2 regions of the Leifsonia sp. genome follow, and region 2 is predicted to be linked to the other one. Evidence: predicted binding sites of a transcription regulator. Region 2 holds the regulator's gene; the other holds the start of a gene.
What was found. Region 2 encodes HrcA, which represses chaperone genes, less so after heat shock. Its sites were predicted from a motif close to TTNGCACTCGNNNNNNNCGAGTGCNAA; they were not measured.
Positions count from the first base shown of each region.

Region 1: ACTHMF_RS05855 (Hsp20/alpha crystallin family protein) is a predicted target of HrcA. The motif match lies at 1,596-1,622, and genes of this name have one in related genera.

Region 1 covers NZ_JBQCGZ010000057.1:11,868-17,654, reverse strand. Annotated here, with positions in the region: gene ACTHMF_RS05860 (fatty acid desaturase family protein) at 1-917, shown strand, start outside; gene ACTHMF_RS05855 (Hsp20/alpha crystallin family protein) at 1,114-1,563, opposite strand; gene ACTHMF_RS05850 (hypothetical protein) at 1,694-3,019, shown strand; gene ACTHMF_RS05845 (universal stress protein) at 3,051-3,527, opposite strand; gene ACTHMF_RS05840 (hypothetical protein) at 3,708-4,880, shown strand; gene ACTHMF_RS05835 (hypothetical protein) at 4,877-5,299, shown strand; gene ACTHMF_RS05830 (MBL fold metallo-hydrolase RNA specificity domain-containing protein) at 5,296-5,787, shown strand, end outside.
Region 2 covers NZ_JBQCGZ010000127.1:20,890-34,277, reverse strand. Annotated here, with positions in the region: gene lepA (translation elongation factor 4) at 1-1,758, shown strand, start outside; gene ACTHMF_RS13810 (DUF1990 family protein) at 1,851-2,498, shown strand; gene hemW (radical SAM family heme chaperone HemW) at 2,498-3,745, shown strand; gene ACTHMF_RS13800 (DUF4870 domain-containing protein) at 3,738-4,118, opposite strand; gene ACTHMF_RS13795 (DUF4870 domain-containing protein) at 4,206-4,739, opposite strand; gene hrcA (heat-inducible transcriptional repressor HrcA) at 4,897-5,916, shown strand; gene dnaJ (molecular chaperone DnaJ) at 5,948-7,057, shown strand; gene ACTHMF_RS13780 (16S rRNA (uracil(1498)-N(3))-methyltransferase) at 7,059-7,787, shown strand; gene ACTHMF_RS13775 (histidine triad nucleotide-binding protein) at 7,859-8,221, shown strand; gene ACTHMF_RS13770 (PhoH family protein) at 8,331-9,341, shown strand; gene ybeY (rRNA maturation RNase YbeY) at 9,352-9,813, shown strand; gene ACTHMF_RS13760 (CNNM domain-containing protein) at 9,822-11,258, shown strand; gene era (GTPase Era) at 11,255-12,148, shown strand; gene ACTHMF_RS13750 (sensor histidine kinase) at 12,225-13,388, shown strand, end outside.

The sequences.
Region 1 (5,787 bases), on a different contig from region 2:
CGGCCGCCGGATTCGTGCTGCTGGGCGATTCCTGGTTCCAGCTGCTCATCGCCGCGGCGCTCGGCCTGATCTTCACGCAGTTCGCCTTCCTCGGCCACGAGGCTTCGCACCGCCAGGTGTTCGCCTCCGGCCCCGTCAACGATCGCGCCGGGCGGCTCATCGCGACCTGGCTGGTGGGCATGAGCTACCACTGGTGGATGACGAAGCACACCCGCCACCATGCCAACCCGAACACCGAGGGCAAAGACCCCGACATCGCGTTCGACACGATCTCGTTCACGGTCGAGGACGCCGCGCGGCAGCGCGGCCTGCTCGCCGCGATCACCCGACGGCAGGGCTACCTGTTCTTCCCGCTCCTGCTGCTGGAAGGGGTGAATCTGCACGTCACCTCCATCCGGTCGCTGTTCGCCCGCGGGCCGGTCGAACGCCGCGCCTCGGAGCTCGTCGCCATCGGGCTGCGGCTCTCGCTGTTCGTGTCGATCGTGTTCCTGATGCTGCCCGTCGGCATGGCCTTCGCGTTCCTCGGCGTGCAGCTCGCCGTCTTCGGCGTCTACATGGGAGCCTCGTTCGCGCCCAATCACAAGGGGATGCCGCTGCTGCCTGCCGGCTCCCGGGTCGACTTCCTGAACAAGCAGGTGCTGACCTCCCGTAACATCCGCGGCGGCTGGACGATGAGCGTGCTCATGGGCGGGCTCAACCACCAGATCGAGCACCACCTGTTCCCCAGCATGCCCCGGCCGCACCTGCGCCGCGCCCGCGAACTGGTGCGCGCGCACTGCGCCGCCCACGACATCCCCTACACCGAGACCGGCCTCGTCAACTCGTACCGGATCGTCATCCGCTACCTGAACCGGGTCGGGCTGGCCGCACGCGACCCGTTCGACTGCCCGCCGGCCGCCCGCTTCCGCCGCGCCTGAGCTCAGACCGGCGCGTGGCTGAGCAGACCGACGAGAGGCGTGGCCACGACGCTCCCCCCCTGGCGCCGCGGCCACGCGTGACCGGTGGTCGACTCCGGTCATCCCCCGTTCAGATCACCGACCAGCCCGCATCGCTCTCCGCCCTCGGCCACCAGGCGGAGGGCGGTCGCCTTGCCGATACCGGACCCGGCGCCCGTCAGCTCGCCGGGCCGGCGGAGATGGGCACCTTGGTCGGCGCCGGCAGCGCCGCGAACGGCACCTCGACCCTCAGCACGCCCTTGTCGAACCGGGCGGCGATCTTGCCCTGGTCGCTCTGCTGCGGCAGGGCGATGCGCCGGTAGAAGCTCTGGCTGGACTCGCGGACGACGTACTTCTTGCCCTTGTCCTCCTCTTTCTCGTGCTTCTCCGCCTGGATGACCAGGGCGCCCTCGTCGATGTCGACGGAGATGTCGCTCTCGTCGAAGTCGGGGAGGTGGACCTCCACGATCAGTTCCTTGTCGTCCTTGGTGTAGATATCGGTTGTCGGCAGCTTCGCCTGACGCAGGCCGTACACCCCGTCCTCGAAGAACTCCCGCTGCAGCCGGCTGAGCTCGGCGAACGGGTCGAAGCGGACCAGATTGCGTGCCATGACGGTGTCCTCTCTCATCGGATGATCGTTCTCGACGCGGAAACGGTACGGCGGCACACGGCCAGGGGGTGGGCCGAAGGTCCCGCGCGGGTGCGCGGCAGGACCTTCGGCCCGCCCGTCGGGCGCCCGCGCGCGCAGCATGGCGGCCATGAACAGCAACGACGCACCGCGAACCGCGGAACAGAGGACCACCATCCCGAGCACCGGCCCTGGCCGGAGGAGACGGGTTCCGGCGGCTCTCATCGCCGGGCTCGCGGCAGCCGCCTGCGCGACCGCGGCGCGCGGCGCCGCTCCCGCGAGCGCGGCTCCCGCGAGCGCGGCGGAGGCGCCACGAGCGACCGCGACCACCGGCACCTGCCCCCCGTTCGATCTCGGCGTGCTGCCCGGCGGCACGATGAGCGAGGCGTACGACATCAACCTGTTCGACGTGAGCGTCGGCGTCTCCACCGCCGCGTTCGAGCCACGGTACTTCCGGGCCGCACGCTGGAGCCCGGGCGGCCGGGCGACCGACCTGGGGACGCTTCCCGGAGGCAACGCGAGCACGGCGAGGTCCATCGATGCGCTCGGCTTCGTCGCCGGCGACTCGAACGCCGGCACCGGCGATGGCGTCTCGGCGACGCGCGCCGTCGTCTGGGACCCACTCGGCCGCATCCACCAGCTGGCCGTTCCCCCGGACACCACCTCGAGCACCGCGAGCCGGGTCGGCCCGACCGCGATCGTCATCGGGCGGGCGGACGCGCCGGCGCACAGGTACGCTCTGCGCTGGAACGCGTTCGGGAGGCTGACCGTTCTCCCCGATCTCCCGGGGACGGCCGGGAGCGTCGCCAACGCCCTCAACGCCGCTGGCGTGGTCGTCGGCGCCTCCGTCGTCGGGGCGGCGCGCTCACCGGGGGTCGCGGTGCGTTGGAGCACGACCGGCCGCCTGCAGGTGCTCGACGCGCCTGTCGGGGCCACCAGCAGCGTCGCCACCGGCGTCAACGACTCCGGCACCGCGGTCGGTACGGCGAGCTTCGCAGGCGAGGAGACGCGTGCCGTCCGCTGGGACAGCCGAGGCCATGTCCACAGCCTCGGGACGCTCCCGGGCGGCGACCGCAGCACTGCGTCCGCCGTCAACGGGCGCGGCACCGTCATCGGCGCATCGAACTCGACCCCGGGCGGTCCCCTGGTCGCGGTGATGTGGGACAGCTTCGGTCGCATCATCCCGCTGGCGACGCTGGGCGCCGGATCCACGGTCGTCGACATCAACGAACGCGGCTACATGGCCGGTTATGTCCAGCCCACAGACGCGGTGCTCCCCGTGGCCGCCCGGTGGTCGCCGTCCGGCGCGCTGACCAGGCTCGGGGTGTTCGCGGGAGGCGACGAGGACGGGATCGGGACAGCGATCGCGCCGGACAACACGGTCGCGGGCTACGCGTCCGACCCGAACGAGGACAACCACGCCGTGCTCTGGAAGCCGGCGGGCTGCGGGAGGTGAGCGCACCGCACGCGGACCGGGCGGTGCGCGCTCACGCGTCGCTCGTCTCCGCGTGCGCGCCCGGCTTCTTCTCCGGACGCACCACCAGCACCGGGCAGGAGGCCTGCGTCGTGCAGTACAGGCTCACCGAGCCGAGGAACGGGGACGCCAGCTCGCTCAGGCCCCTGCTGCCGACGACCAGGAGATCCGCGTCGCGCGAAGCCTCGACGAGGACCTTGCCCGCGTGGCCGGACTCGGCGCGTGCGGTGACCCATTCCGGGCGGACGTCGCCGAACTCGGCGCGGAGGGCGTCGTCGAGGACGCCCGCCGCGACCACCTTCGGCGCGCGCTCGGGATCGGGGAAGTAGGCGTCGTACATCGTCGTCGACGGCTGCCAGGCCGTCACCACCACGAGCCGCGCCTGCAGGGCGTCGGCGAGCCGGGCAGCCTCGTGCAGCGCGCGGCGGGACGCCTCCGAGCCGTCCACCCCGCAGACGATCGGCGGCGACACCATCCTGGAACGTTCCATGTCGGTTCCCTCCTCCGCCGCCGACTCTTCCGTGCGGGCGCGCCCCCGCGCAAGGCACAAGGTCCCGGAGTGCGAGCGGGACCAACGACCCTAGTGCCGGCGAGAGCGCGCGCGGATCCTGGTCCCGTCGGAACGACGCCCGCCTCCCGGCGGCCGTCTCGAGGTCAGGGGGATCCCGCGATGAACATCCGCTCTCACATGCTCCGGGTCGCGGCCGCGGCCGCGATCGCCGGCTTCGTCGTGCTCGGCGCCGGAGGCGCCGCCGGCTCGGCGCGCGCGCAGGCAGGCGGTAGCGGCCCGCACTTCTACAGCGGGGTCGCGGTCGATGTCGCCGACCAGGTGACGGGAGACGTGTACGCCGCGGCGCAGAACCTGACCATCAGCGGCGATGTCACCGGCGACGTCATCGCCGCCGCGCAGACCATCACCATCAGCGGCCGGGTCGACGGGAACATCCGACTCGCCGGGCAGGACGTCACGATCACGGGAGACGTCGCCCGCAGCGGGACGGTCTTCGCCGGGAACCTGGTCGTCGACGGCCGGGGCGCGATCGGCGAGGACGTAGTGGCGACGGCGAGCGCGATCCGCGTCGACGGCACCGTCGGCCGGGACCTCGTCGTCAGCACGAACGCGCTGCGGATCGACGGCACGGTCGGCGGCGACGTGACCTACTCCGGAGAACGCGCGGCGCAGATCTCCGCGGGCGCGGTGGACGGCACGGTGCGGCACATCGAGCCGCAGCGGCCTGCTCCGGCTGCATTCGCGCCGTGGGCGGCCGCGCTCGGCTGGTTCCTCGGTCTGCTCTACGCGCTCGTCGGCCTCAGCCTGATCACCGTCGCCGCCGGGCTGCTGATCCCGCGCGTGCTCCACGGGGTCACCGACCGGCTGCTGCCGTCCCCCTGGCGCGCGCTCCTCGTCGGCTTCGTCGCCGCGATCGTCGTCCCGGTCGGGCTGCTCGTCCTGCTCGTGACGGTGGTCGGCGCGCCGCTCGCGCTCGCCGGGCTCCTGGTGTGGGTCGTGCTGACCCTCGCGACATTCCTCGTCGGCGCCCACTACCTCGGTCGGCTGATGCTGCGCGGTGCGCACCATCCGGTGCTGCTCACCTTCGTCGGCGGCCTGGTCTTGATCGTCGGTTTGCAGATCCCGCTGCTCAACATCCCGGTCTGGCTGGCGATGGTGTTCTTCGGCCTGGGCGCCGAGCTGCTGGCGCTGCACGCGAACGCGCCCTGGCGCACGCGCGCCGAGCCGCCGAACGCGGCTCCGGTCGTCGGCGACAGGGTGGCGGGCCCTTCGGCCCTGGCGACGGCGGCGGCCGACGGCGAGGCTCGGAGCCGAGGATCGGAGGAGCCATGACGCGCTGGATCCGCATCGTCCTGGCCGTGCTCGCCACGTTCATCGGCATCACGGCGATCGCCGGGGCCATCGCCCTGATCATCGGGGCGGCCACAGCGACATCCGGGGGTGCGGTGCCAGACGCCGCCTATCTCGGCGGGAGCCCGTTCACGTCGTACATCATCCCCGGGCTCGTGCTCGCCGTCGTCGTCGGCGGCACCCACCTGCTCGCCGCGCTGCTCGTCGGCCGCGGCTCGCGCGGCGGCCCCGCCGCGACCGCTGTCGCCGCGTTCGGGCTGCTGATCTGGATCTTCGTCCAGATGATGTTCATCCCGTTCAGCGTCCTGCAGGCCGTCTACTTCGCCGCCGGACTGGCCGAGCTCGGGTTCGTGCTGCTGGGGCTGGGACTGTTCCGCCGGGGGCGGGTCGTGGCCCCGTGAGCGCGACGCTGCGCTTCCTGGGGGCGACGGACACCGTCACCGGGTCCCGCAACCTCGTCGAATCCGGCGGCCGCCGCGTCCTCGTCGACTGCGGTCTCTTCCAGGGCTACAAGCTGCTGCGCGAGCGCAACCGGCGGCCGTTCCCCGTCGACCCGGCGAGCATCGACGCGGTGGTCGTCACCCACGCCCACCTCGACCACACCGGCTATCTGCCGGCACTGGTCCGCGACGGGTTCCGCGGTCGCATCCACGCCACGGAGGGCACGGCGGAGCTCAGCTCGCTGATCCTGCCGGACAGCGGGCGCCTGCTGGAGGAGCAGGCCGCGTTCGCCGACCGGCACCACGCCTCCCGGCACTCCCCTCCGCTTCCGCTCTACACGGAGCGGGACGCGCACGCCGCGCTGGAGCGGTTCCAGCCGCATCCCTTCGACGAGGAGCTGTCGATCGCCGGGATGACCGCGCGGTTCGTGCCCGCCGGGCACATCCTC
Region 2 (13,388 bases):
AAGTCGACCCTGGCCGACCGGATGCTGCAGATCACCGGCGTCGTCGCCGAGCGCGACATGCGGGCGCAGTACCTCGACCGCATGGACATCGAGCGCGAGCGCGGCATCACGATCAAGAGCCAGGCCGTCAGGATGCCGTGGGAGCTCGACGGGCAGACCTTCGCCCTGAACATGATCGACACGCCCGGTCACGTCGACTTCACCTACGAGGTGTCCCGCTCGCTCGCCGCGTGCGAGGGCGCCATCCTGCTGGTCGACGCCGCACAGGGCATCGAGGCCCAGACGCTCGCGAACCTGTACCTCGCGCTCGAGAACGACCTGACGATCATCCCCGTGCTCAACAAGATCGACTTGCCCGCCGCTGACCCCGACAAGTACGCGCAGGAGCTCGCCAGCCTGATCGGCGGCAAGCCGGAGGACGTGCTGCGCGTCTCCGGCAAGACCGGGATGGGCGTCGACGCTCTGCTCGACCGGGTCGTGCAGGAGATCCCGGCGCCGGTCGGCGTCGCCGACGCACCCGCCCGCGCCATGATCTTCGACTCCGTGTACGACAGCTACCGGGGCGTCGTCACCTACGTCCGCATGGTGGACGGCAAGCTCAGCCCGCGCGAGCGCGTCCAGATGATGTCCACCAGGGCCACCCACGAGATCCTCGAGATCGGCGTCTCCTCCCCGGAGCCGACGCCGTCGAAGGGCCTCGGCGTCGGCGAGGTCGGTTACTTGATCACCGGCGTGAAGGACGTCCGCCAGTCGAAGGTCGGCGACACCGTCACCTCGGCCGCCAAGCCCGCGACCGACGCCCTGGCCGGCTACACCGAGCCGAAGCCGATGGTCTTCTCCGGCCTCTACCCGATCGACGGCAGCGACTATCCCGAGCTCCGGGAGGCGCTCGACAAGCTCAAGCTGTCGGACGCCGCCCTCGTCTACGAGCCGGAGACCTCGGTCGCCCTCGGCTTCGGGTTCCGCTGCGGCTTCCTCGGCCTGCTGCACCTGGAGATCATCACCGAGCGGCTCTCGCGCGAGTTCGGGCTCGACCTGATCACCACCGCCCCGAGCGTGATCTACGAGGTCACCACCGAGGACAAGAAGGTGGTCACGGTCACCAACCCCAGCGAGTTCCCGACCGGCAAGATCGACAAGGTGGAGGAGCCGATCGTCAAGGCGGCCATCCTCGCCCCGAAGGACTACGTCGGTGTGATCATGGAGCTCTGCCAGAGCCGCCGCGGCTCCCTGCTCGGCATGGAGTACCTCGGCGAGGACCGCGTCGAGATCCGCTACACGATGCCGCTCGGCGAGATCGTCTTCGACTTCTTCGACCAGCTCAAGAGCCGCACCGCCGGCTACGCCTCGCTCGACTACGAGCCGTTCGGCGAGCAGGAGGCGGACCTCGTGAAGGTCGACATCCTGCTGCAGGGCGAGCAGGTGGACGCGTTCAGCGCGATCGTGCACCGCGACAAGGCGTACGCGTACGGCACCATGATGGCCGGGCGCCTGCGCGAGCTGATCCCTCGCCAGCAGTTCGAGGTGCCCATCCAGGCGGCGATCGGCGCCAGGATCATCGCGCGCGAGAACATCCGCGCGATGCGCAAGGACGTCCTCGCCAAGTGCTACGGCGGCGACATCACGCGCAAGCGCAAGCTCCTGGAGAAGCAGAAGGAGGGCAAGAAGCGCATGAAGATGGTCGGCCGCGTCGAGGTCCCCCAGGAGGCGTTCATCGCCGCGCTCTCCGGCGACACCGAGAAGAAGGACAAGAAGTAGCGCGACTGAGCCGGCTCGGTACGACTGCCCCTGCGCGAGCACGGTCGCAACGTACCGAACAGCAACAGTCACGTCGCAAGTAGAGTTGCAGCATGCGCAGGACCACCTTCACCGATCAGCCCGTCACGTACGGTGCCGTCGGCGGCACCCAGGCGGACGACCTGCTCTACTATCCGCCGAAGGGCTATCGGCCGCTGGAGCGGAAAGTGCGGCTGGGCAGCGGTGACGAGCGCTTCGAGTCGGCCGCGGCGTCCCTGATGACGTGGGGCGTGCAGCGCGGCAGCGGCATCCAGGTGACCCAGGTGGACGAGGGCACCGGCGTGCAGTACGAGGGCATCGAGTTCAACGCCGACGGCTCCCCGCGCGGGATGCGCGAGCACCGCGTCGAGGAGGACGTCTTCGCCGACGACGGGTCGCCGTACATCCGCAACGGGATGACCGCGGTGCTGCGCGTCCCGTTCGGCCCGTTCCACGTCAAAGCGCCCATCCGCATCGTCTACGTGGTGGATGAGCCGCACCGCAAGGGCTTCGGCTACGGGACGCTGCACGGCCACCCGCAGAGCGGCGAGGAGGCGTTCCTCGTCGAGCGGCGCGACGACGGCACCGTCTGGTTCGTGCTGCGCGCGTTCTCCCGGCCGTCCAACGCGTTCTACCGCATCGGCTACCCGGTGCTGCGGATGCAGCAGAACCGGTTCACCAAGCGCTACCTCCGCTCGCTGCACCCCGCCCGGTCCGTCTGATGCCGAGCACGCTTCCGCTGGGGGATCCGGCCCCGGCCGACGGCCTCCTGCCCGCGAGCGCGGCGGACGGCGCCGCGGGACGCGACTTCGGCGTCTACCTGCACGTGCCGTTCTGCCGGGTGCGCTGCGGCTACTGCGACTTCAACACCTACACCGCGACGGAGTTGCGCGGCGTCTCGCAGTCCGACTACGCGGGGCACGCGGTGCGCGAGGTGGAGTTCGCCGCCCGCGCGCTCGAGGCCAGCGGCCTCCCCGCGCGGCCCGTCTCCACGGTGTTCTTCGGGGGCGGGACGCCGACCCTGCTCCCGCCGGGCGACCTCGGCGCGATGCTGGGCGCCGTTCGCGACGCCTGGGGCCTCGCGCCCGGCGCCGAGGTGACGACGGAGGCGAACCCGGACTCCGTCGACGCCGACGACCTGCGCCGGCTCGCCGACGCCGGCTTCACGCGCGTCTCGTTCGGGATGCAGTCCGCCGTCCCGCACGTCCTGGCGACGCTGGAGCGCACCCACGACCCGGAGCGCATCCCGCTGGTCGTCGAGTGGGCGAGGCAGGCCGGCCTCCAGGTCAGCCTCGACCTCATATACGGTACGCCGGGGGAGTCGCTCGCGGACTGGGAGCGCTCGCTGGACACCGCACTCGCGTGCGCGCCCGACCACCTCTCCGCGTACGCGCTGATCGTGGAGCCGGGCACGAAGCTCGCCAGGCAGATCCGCTCCGGCCAGGTCGCGGAGCCGGACGACGACCTCGAGGCGGACATGTACGAGCTCGCCGACGCGCGGCTGGCCGCGGCCGGCTACGGCTGGTACGAGGTGAGCAACTGGGCGAAGGACGACGCGCACCGTTCGCGGCACAACCTGTCCTACTGGCTCGGCCACGACTGGTGGGGCGTCGGCCCCGGCGCGCACAGCCACGTCGGCGGGGTCCGCTGGTGGAACGTGAAGCATCCCGCCGCGTACGCCCAGCGCGTGCTGGCGGGGGAGTCTCCCGCCGCCGGGCGCGAGACGCTGGATGCGGAGACCCGGCGTGTCGAGCGCGTCCTGCTGCTCACCCGCATCCGCGACGGGCTGAGCGTCGCCGAGCTGGAGGCCTCCGGCCGGACGGCCGTGGCCGGGCTCATCGCGGACGGCCTGGTGGACGCGAAAGCCGCCCTCGCCGGGTCGGTGGTGCTGACCCTGCGAGGGCGGCTTCTGGCGGACGCCGTTGTTCGGCGGCTGCTGCCGGAGGACGAGTCCTCCGTGCTCAGCTGATGAACTTGATCGCGATCGGGTACGTGTAGTACGCGCCCTGGTTGGCCTTCACGGCCGCGATGATGCTGAACACGATGTTGACGACCCAGACGGCGGCGACGATCAGCAGTCCGATGCCGACGATCGACAGGATCCAGCCCACCACGTAGGCGATGAACAGCGTGATCTGGAAGTTCAGCGCGGTCGCGGTGTGGGCGCGGACGAACGGTCCGCGGTCCTTGAGCACGAGGTAGCCGATGAGGGCGGGGATCCAGTTGAACAGGATGCCGCCGACGTGCACCAGGGTGGCCCAGAGCTTCTCGTCGGCCGGGCTCAGCTGCTGCGCTGCACCTCCGTACGGCTGCTGGGGCGGCGGCGGGGGCGTTGCGGACATGGGTCTCTTCTCCTCCATGGGGAACGGTTGACGGCTCTCAGCCTAGGGGGCCGAGGGTGAATCTGAGAAGACGCCGAGAGTGTTTCCCTACTTGATGAACCGGAAGTTGATCGGGTAGCGGTACGCGCCTCCGCTGTTCACTCGCACGAACCCGAGGATCGAGAACACCAGGTTCACGACGTACAGGGCCCAGGGGATGAGCAGGCTGAACAGCAGCCAGCCGATGCCGAAGGTGAACGAGCCGATGATGACGCCGATGATCTGCGAAGCCACCCAGGCGATGATCCAGGTGATCTGCCAGTTCAGGGCCTCCTTCGCCTCCTGGTCGGTCAGCCGGCCGCGGTCCTTGAAGACCAGCCAGATGATCAGCGACGGAAGGAACCAGAGGATGCCGCCAAGGTGGGCGAACGACGCCCACTGCTTGTCCTGCTCGGCGGTGAGCGGCGCGCCGGGGGCTGCGGCGCCGGGCGCCGCTCCGTACGGCTGCTGGGGAGGGACGGCCCCCGCCGGCTGTCCGGCGGGCTGGCCGTATGGCTGCTGTCCGTAGGGCTGCTGGCCGTAGGGCTGTGACGGGGGGACGTCGCCCTGGCCGTCGGCCGGGGGCTGATTCGGGTCTGTCATGTCGGAACCCTTTCCTGGTCGGTTGCGACCTCTGTCGAACCGGTGGGCACACAGTACTGCCGGCCGACACTGTGGGCAATCATCCGTTACCGGGTTCCGCGGGATATGATTGGCACTCAGGAACGTTGAGTGCTAACGAACGACGGGAGGCGGCCGCATGGTCTCGGAACGCAGCCTCGAGGTGCTTCGCGTGATCGTCCAGGACTACGTCGAGTCGCGCGAGCCGGTCGGGTCGAAGAGCATCGTCGAGCGGCACTCGTTCGGCGTCTCCGCCGCGACGATCCGCAACGACATGGCGCTGCTCGAGGAGGAGGAGCTGATCGCCGCTCCGCACACCTCGTCCGGACGCGTCCCCACCGACAAGGGCTACCGGCTCTATGTCGACCACCTGGCGGAGGCCCGGCCGCTCAGCCCTGCGCAGCGGACGGCCATCGAGACCTTCCTCGGGCAGTCGCTCGACCTCGACGACGTGCTCTCGCGCACGGTCCGGCTGCTCTCGCAGCTGACCAACCAGGTCGCGCTCGTGCAGTATCCCTCCGTCGCGCGCTCCCGGATCCGGCACATCGAGCTGGTCGCCCTGGCCCCGCGCCGGCTGCTGAGCGTCCTGATCACCGACTCCGGAGCGGTGGAGCAGCGGGTCATCGAGCTGAACGAGGAGCTCGAGGACGCGGACATCGCCGAGATCCGCGGCGCGATCAACGGCGCCGCCGCCGGCCTGTCGCTCGCGGACGCCGCCGCGCGCCTGCGCCAACTGCCGGACGCGCTGACCGAGCGCACCCGCACGCTCGTCGCGCCGGTGGCGAGCGCGCTGCTCGACCAGATCGCCGCGAACCGCCAGGAGAAGCTGATGATGGCCGGCGCCGCGAACCTGGTCCGCACCGAGACCGACTTCCCCGGCACGATCACCCCGGTCCTGGAGGCGATCGAGGAGCAGGTGGTGCTGCTGCGGCTCTTCGACGAGATGGCGCACGACCAGCACGGCGTCGCGGTCAGCATCGGGCGCGAGAACGCCGGCTTCGGGCTCGCTGAGACCTCTGTCATGTCCAGCGGCTACAGTTCGGCGGGATCGGACATCGCCCGCGTCGGGCTGCTCGGCCCGCTCCGGATGGACTATTCGGGCAACATGGCCGCCGTGCGCGCCGTCGCCCGCTACCTCTCCCGCCTCCTCGGCGACTGAACACGAAACGAAACGAAGGAACGCACCGTACGTGGCCGACCATTACGAAGTCCTCGGCGTTGACCGCAACGCCACCCCTGACGAGATCAAGAAGGCGTACCGCAGACTCGCGCGCGAACTCCACCCGGACGTGAATCCGAGCAGCGAGGCGCAGGAGCGCTTCAAGCTCGTCACGCATGCCTATGACGTCCTGAGCGACCCGCAGCAGCGGCAGCAGTACGACCTCGGCGGCTCCACCGGCTTCGGCGGCGGGGGCGGCGCCGACTTCACCGGGTTCGGCGACATCTTCGAGACGTTCTTCGGCGGAGGCGGCTCGCAGCGCGGTCCGCGTTCGCGCCGGGAGCGCGGCCAGGACGCACTGCTGCGTGTGGAGGTGGACCTCGACGAGGTCATCTTCGGCACGCACCGCGACCTCGAGGTGGACACCGCCGTCGTCTGCGAGACCTGCAACGGCTCGTGCTGTCAGCCGGGCACCGCTCCGGTCACGTGCGACATCTGCCACGGCACCGGCAGCATCCAGCGCTCGGTGCGCTCGTTGCTCGGCAACGTGATGACCTCGAGCCCGTGCGGCACCTGCCGCGGCTACGGCACCGTGATCGCCACCCCGTGCGTCACCTGCCAGGGCCAGGGCCGCGTGCGTGCGCGCCGGACCGTCCCGGTCGACATCCCCGCCGGCGTCGACACCGGCCTGCGCCTGCAGATGCCAGGCTCCGGCGAGGCCGGCCCGGCCGGCGGCCCGAACGGCGACCTCTACCTCGAGATCAAGGTGAAGCACCACGACGTGTTCAGCCGCGACGGCGACGACCTGCTGTGCACGCTGGAGGTGTCGATGGTGGACGCGATCCTCGGAACGGTCGCGAACGTGAAGGCGCTGGACGGCGACATCCGCCTGGAGCTGAAGCCGGGGACGCAGAGCGCGGACATCGTGACGGTCAAGGACCGCGGTATCACGCACCTGCGCGGTCAGGGCCGTGGCGACCTGCGCGTCGGCATCCAGGTGGTCACGCCGACGAAGCTCGACCACAAGGAGAAGGAGCTGATCAAGAAGTTCGCGTCCAGCCACAAGGCCGCCGAGCCGTCGCTCGCGCGGTTCCAGCAGGGGCTGTTCGCGAAGCTGCGCGACCGGTTCCTGAACCTCTGAGATGAGCTCCCTCTACCTGCGCGAGGACCTGGAGGACGTCGAGGTCGGCGCCCGGCTGTCGCTCACCGGCGCGGAGGCGAAGCACGCCGCGACCGTCAACCGCACCCGGCCGGGCGAGACCATCCTGATCGGCAACGGCCGCGGCCTGGTCGCCGAGGGCGAGGTGCTCGTCGCCACGAACACCGAGCTGACCATCGACGTCGCCTCCGTGCAGCGCGTGCAGCGCGCCGAGCCGTCGATCACCCTCGTCCAGGCGCTCGCGAAGGGCGACCGCGACGAGCTCGCCGTGCAGGCGGCGACCGAGCTCGGGATCGACGCCGTCGTCCCGTGGGCCGCGTCCCGCTCGGTGTCGCGCTGGGAGGGCCAGAAGGTCGCCAAGGGGCGCGACCGCTGGGGTGCCATCGTGCGCGAGGCGAGCAAGCAGTCCATCCGGGCCTGGACGCCCGAGGTCGGCGAGCTGGCCTCCACCCGCCAGGTCGCCGCGCTCGGTGCGACGCACCGGCTGCTGGTGCTCGAGCCGACCGGTGGGACGCCGCTGACCTCGATCCGCCCGGACGGGCGCGCGCTCGCGCTCGTCGTCGGCCCGGAGGGCGGGATCGCCCCCGCCGAGCTGGACGCCCTCCGCGACGCGGGCGGCGAGATCGTCCGGCTCGGCGCCACCGTGCTGCGCACCTCCACAGCGGGACCGGCCGCCATCGCCGTCCTGAACGCCGCTCTCGGCCGCTGGTGATCCCAGCGCCCGCGTCCGCCGACAGCGATTCCGAGGGAGGCGGGACGCCCCGGGCGAATAGGATGGACGTCATGGAAACCGCTCAGCCCTCGATCTTCTCGCGGATCATCGCCGGGGAGATCCCCGCCGACATCGTGTTCGACAGCGAGCGGATCATCGCGTTCCGCGACATCGCGCCGAAGGCTCCCGTGCACCTGCTGGTCGTTCCGAAGACCGAGCAGTACCGGGACGTCGTCGAGCTGGCGGCCGGCGACCCGGCGCTGCTGGCCGAGCTCGTCGCCACCGCGAAGCGGCTCGCCGACGAGCACGCGGACGGCGATTTCCGTCTGATCTTCAACACCGGGGCGGGCGCGGGACAGACCGTGTTCCACGTGCACGCCCACGTTCTGGGCTCGCCGGAGGGCGGGCTCGAGGAAGGAAGCCTTGCCGAGTAAGGATCCGACACAGGGGGAATCGGCCGCGGCCGAGCTGGGGCAGACGGCGGCGCAGGACGGTGCGGCGCAGGCGGGTGCGGAGGCGCGACTCAGCGTCGACGGCATCCAGATGGTCCGGCTGCTCGGTCCCCAGGACCGGCTGCTGACGACGCTGGAGCGGCAGTACCCGCTCGTGAACGTGCACGTGCGCGGGAACGAGATCAGCCTGACCGGCGACCCGGCGCAGGTGGACGCGGCCCGGCGGCTGCTCGAAGAGCTGCTGCTGATGGTGCGCAACGGCCAGGAGATCAGCCCGGCGGAGGTGACCAGCTCGGCACGGATGCTGCAGACCGGTCTCAACCTGAGCCCGTCCGACGTGCTCGGCCAGGCGATCCTGACCGCGCGCGGCAAGAGCATCCGGCCGAAGACGCTCGGCCAGAGCCAGTACGTGGACGCCATCGACCACAACACCATCGTGTTCGGCATCGGCCCCGCCGGAACCGGCAAGACCTACCTGGCGATGGCCAAGGCCGTGCAGGCGTTGCAGCGCAAGGAGGTCAACCGGATCATCCTGACGCGGCCGGCGGTGGAGGCGGGGGAGCGGCTGGGCTACCTGCCCGGCACCCTCACCGACAAGATCGACCCGTACCTGCGGCCGCTCTACGACGCGCTCAACGAGATGATGGATCCGGAGCTCGTCCCCAAGCTGCTCGCCGCGGGGACCATCGAGGTCGCGCCGCTCGCCTACATGCGCGGCCGGACGCTGAACGACTCGTTCATCATCCTCGACGAGGCGCAGAACACCACGCCCGAGCAGATGAAGATGTTCCTCACCCGCCTGGGCTTCAACTCAAAGATGGTGGTCACCGGCGACATCACCCAGATCGACCTGCCGAACGCGGCGAGCGGTCTGCGGCTGGTGACGCGCGTGCTCGGGAACATCGACGACATCCACTTCTCGCGGCTGACCAGCGAGGACGTCGTGCGGCACAGCCTCGTCGGCCGCATCGTCGACGCCTACACCGAGTACGACGCCAAGCAGCAGGCCCGCCAGTTCGAGCGCGAGCAGGCCGCCGAGTTCGCCAACCGCGCCGAACGCCGCCGGCCCGGCCCGCGCGACCACCTCCCGAAGCGACGATAGGACCGCACCCGTGAGCATCGAAGTCAACAACGAGTCGGCCATCGAGGTCGACGAGGCCGCCCTGCAGCGCCTCGCCGGCTACGCGCTGGACATCATGCACGTGCACCCGGACGCCGAGCTCGCCATCGTGCTCGTCGACGAGGCGGCCATGGAGCAGCTGCACGTGCAGTGGATGGACGAGCCGGGCCCGACCGACGTCCTCAGCTTCCCGATGGACGAGCTGCGCCCCGGAACCGAGGAGGAGCCGTCCCCGGCCGGCCTGCTCGGCGACGTCGTGCTGTGCCCGCAGGTGGCGCAGGTGCAGGCGGAGACGGCCGGCCACACGCTGATGGACGAGCTGCTGCTGCTGACGACGCACGGAATCCTGCACCTGCTCGGCTTCGACCACGCGGAGCCGGCGGAGGAGCGGGAGATGTTCGGCATCCAGCGCGACATCCTGGTCGGCTTCTCGCGCTACGACCGACAGCGCTAGGCGGCGGGATGCTCCAGGCGCTGTTCTTCGTCGTCGCCTTCCTGCTCGTCGCGTTCGGCGGCCTGATGGCCGCGGTCGACTCGGCGCTCACCGTGCAGTCGCGCGGCGACATCGCCGACCTGGCGGAGACGTCGAGGGCCAAGAAGTCGCTCGCCGCGATCGCCGAGGATCCCGGCCCGTACCTGAACGCCGTCAACTTCAGCCGCATCATCGCGGAGACCACCGCGGCGGTGCTGGTCACGCTCGCGTTCGAGCAGATCTTCGAGGAGTGGTGGATCTCGCTGATCCTCTCCGCGCTGATCATGACCGGCGTCTCGTTCGTGCTGGTCGGCGCCAGCCCGCGCAGCGTCGGCAGGGCCAACTCCACGTTCCTGCTGCGGCTGACCGCGCCGATCGTGCGCTTCGTGCGCGTCGTGCTCGGGCCCATCCCCGGCGGCCTGGTCGCTCTCGGCAACCGCGTGACGCCATCGCGCGCCCGCTCCGCGCCGGTCACGAGCGAGGAGCAGCTGCTCAGCATCGTCGACGAGGCGACCGAGTTCGACGTGCTGGAGGAGGACGACCGAGAGCTCATCCACTCGATCTTCGAGTTCAGCGACACCGTGGTGCGCGAGGTGATGATCCCGCGCACCGACATGATCACCGTGGACACCACAGCCGGGATCGGCACGGCGATGGGCCTGTTCTTCTCCAAGGGCGTCTCCCGGATGCCGGTGATCGACGGCGACCCGGACGAGGTCGTCGGCGTGCTGTACCTCAAGGACGTCGCCAAGCTCAGCTTCGAGAGCGCGCTCGGCGCCGACAGCATCACGGTGGGCGAGCTGACCAGGCCCGCCCTGTTCGTGCCGGAGTCGCAGAAGGCCGACGCACTGCTGCGCGAGATGCAGCGCGAGTCGAACCACCTCGCGATGGTCGTCGACGAGTACGGCGGGATCGCCGGGCTGGTCACGCTCGAGGATCTGATCGAGGAGCTGGTCGGCGACATCTCCGACGAGTACGACCACGAGCCGGAGCTGATCCAGCGCCTCGGCGACGGACGCTACCGCGTCGCGACCCGGCTCGCGATCGACGACCTGGGCGAGCTGTTCGACCTGGAGATCGAGGACGAGGACGTGGACAGCGTCGGCGGACTGGTCGCGAAGGCGCTCGGCCGGCTGCCGGAGGTGGGATCCTCCGTCGCAGTGCACGGCCTGCTGTTCACGGTCGACCGCATCGAGGGCAGGCACAAGCACGTGGCGACCGTGCTCGTGGAGCGCGACCCGGCTCTGCTCCCGCTCCCGGACGACCGGCCGCAGCGGACCAGGAGCGAGCGGCACGCCCGCACCGACAAGCACGTGCGCGCCGAGAAGCAGCGCCCCGAGAAACAGCGCCCCGAGAAGGAGCGCACAGACAAGCAGCGCCCCGAGAAGGAGCGCACAGACAAGCAGCCCAAGGAGGCACGCTCGTGACCGCATACCACGCCGGATTCGTCTCGTTCGTCGGACGCCCGAACGTCGGCAAGTCGACGCTCACCAATGCGCTCGTCGGCGAGAAGGTCGCGATCACCAGCTCCAAGCCGCAGACCACGCGCCGCGCGATCCGCGGCATCGTGCACCAGAAGAACGGCCAGCTGATCCTGGTGGACACCCCGGGCATCCACCGCCCGCGCACCCTGCTCGGCGAGCGGCTGAACACGCTCGTGCAGTCGACGCTGGGCGATGTGGACGTGATCGGCTTCTGCGTCCCCGCCGACGAGAAGATCGGCCCCGGCGACCGCTTCATCAACGACCAGCTCGACGACTACCCGAACGCGAAGAAGGTCGCGATCGTCACCAAGATCGACCGCGCGAGCAAGCCGCAGGTCGCGGAGCAGCTGCTCGCGGTCTCTGCGCTGCGCGAGTGGGAGGCGATCATCCCGATCTCGGCGGCCAGCAGCATCCAGCTGGACACGCTCACCAGCGAGCTGGTGCGCCTGCTCCCGGAGTCGCCCGGCCCGCTCTACCCGGACGACGCGGTGACCGACGAGGGCCTGGAGGACCGGATCGCGGAGTACATCCGAGAGGCGGTGCTGGAGGGCGTCGAGGACGAGCTGCCGCACTCGCTGGCCGTCACGATCGACGACATGGTGGAGCGCGACGACAAGGACCTGGTGGAGGTGTACGCGAACCTGTTCGTCGAGCGCGACAGCCAGAAGGCGATCGTGATCGGCAAGGGCGGCAGCCGCATCCGCGAGGTCGGCGCGGCGGCGCGCGTCCCGATCGAGCAGCTGCTCGGCCGGCACGTGTTCCTGTCGATCCGGGTGAAGGTCGCCAAGGACTGGCAGCGCGACCCGAAGCAGCTCGGCCGGCTCGGCTTCTGATGCCGCGCGTACATCCGCAGGATGATTCCGCGCCGCCGATGCGTGTCGCGGCGGCCGTTCTGCGTACCGTAGAGGGATGCCGGACCGTACCCGCCTGACGAGCGCGCTCGCCCCGCACCGCTGGGTGCTGGAGCCCGCGCTCGCTCTCGCGCTGTTCCTGGCCTGGCTGGTGAGCGGGCTGCCGTTCGACCTCAGTGCGTCGCTCGCCGTGCTGTTCTACTGCGCGGGTGTGGCCGTCTCCCGGGTGCTGCCGGGGGTCTCGCTCGGCCTGATCTGGTTCGCGGTGCTCGCTGACCTGACCGAGTCGGCCGTCATGCCGGCCCCGTTCCGGGTGATCTCGGCGGTCGCGGTGCTCATCGCGCTGTTCGGGCTCGCCTCGCACGGCGGGGCTGCGGTGCGCTGGATCGGTTTCGCCTCCGGCCTGCTCTGGGCGCCGGCGATGGCGTACCTGTTCACGGTGCGCGGCGAGATCAAGTTCCCGCAGTTCGGCCCGGTGATCGGCGGCTACTACACGAGCCAGGGCGTCGGGCTGCTGCTGATGAGCCTGCTGCTGGCCGTCGTGTTCGTGACGGCGTGGCTGCTCGGCTACCTGGTCGCCCGGCAGCGGGCGACCGCGACGCAGGGATCGTCCGTGCTGGTCTGGCTCGCCTCGTCCGGCGGAGTCGCCGTGACGCCGGAGGATCCCGACCGCGCCGGGCTCGTGCACCGCCTCACCCGGCGGCAGCTCGGCTTCGACGTCGGCGGTGCGGTGGCGTTCGTCGCGTTCTGCCTCGTGGTGGACTTCCCGCTCGCGCTCTCCGACGGCGGGCGCAGCACCTTCATCGTGCTCATGATGTTCGCCGTCGCGGTCGCGCTGCGCAGGATGGCGCCCGTCGTCGCCCTCGCGACCGCCTGGCTCGCCGCGGTCCTGCAGATGGTCACCGGGCACAACATCCTGGTCAGCGACATCGGCGTGCTGATCGTGCTGTACGCCACGGCGGCGTACGGCGACCGGGTGGTCAGGTACGCGGGCCTGATCTCGGCAGGGATCGGCGCCTTCGTCGCGGCCCTCTACCTCTCGCTCACCGCGGCGCTCGGCCAGGGCTACTTCGACCTGCTGTCCACGGCGTTCACGAGCTTCGCGCTGCAGTTCGCCTTCCTCTTCGTCGTCAGCGCGACCGTCCTCGGCCTGTCCTGGGTGCTCGGCCTGCTGATGCGCACCTGGCGCAACGCCCGGTTCTCCCGGCAGGCGCAGATCACC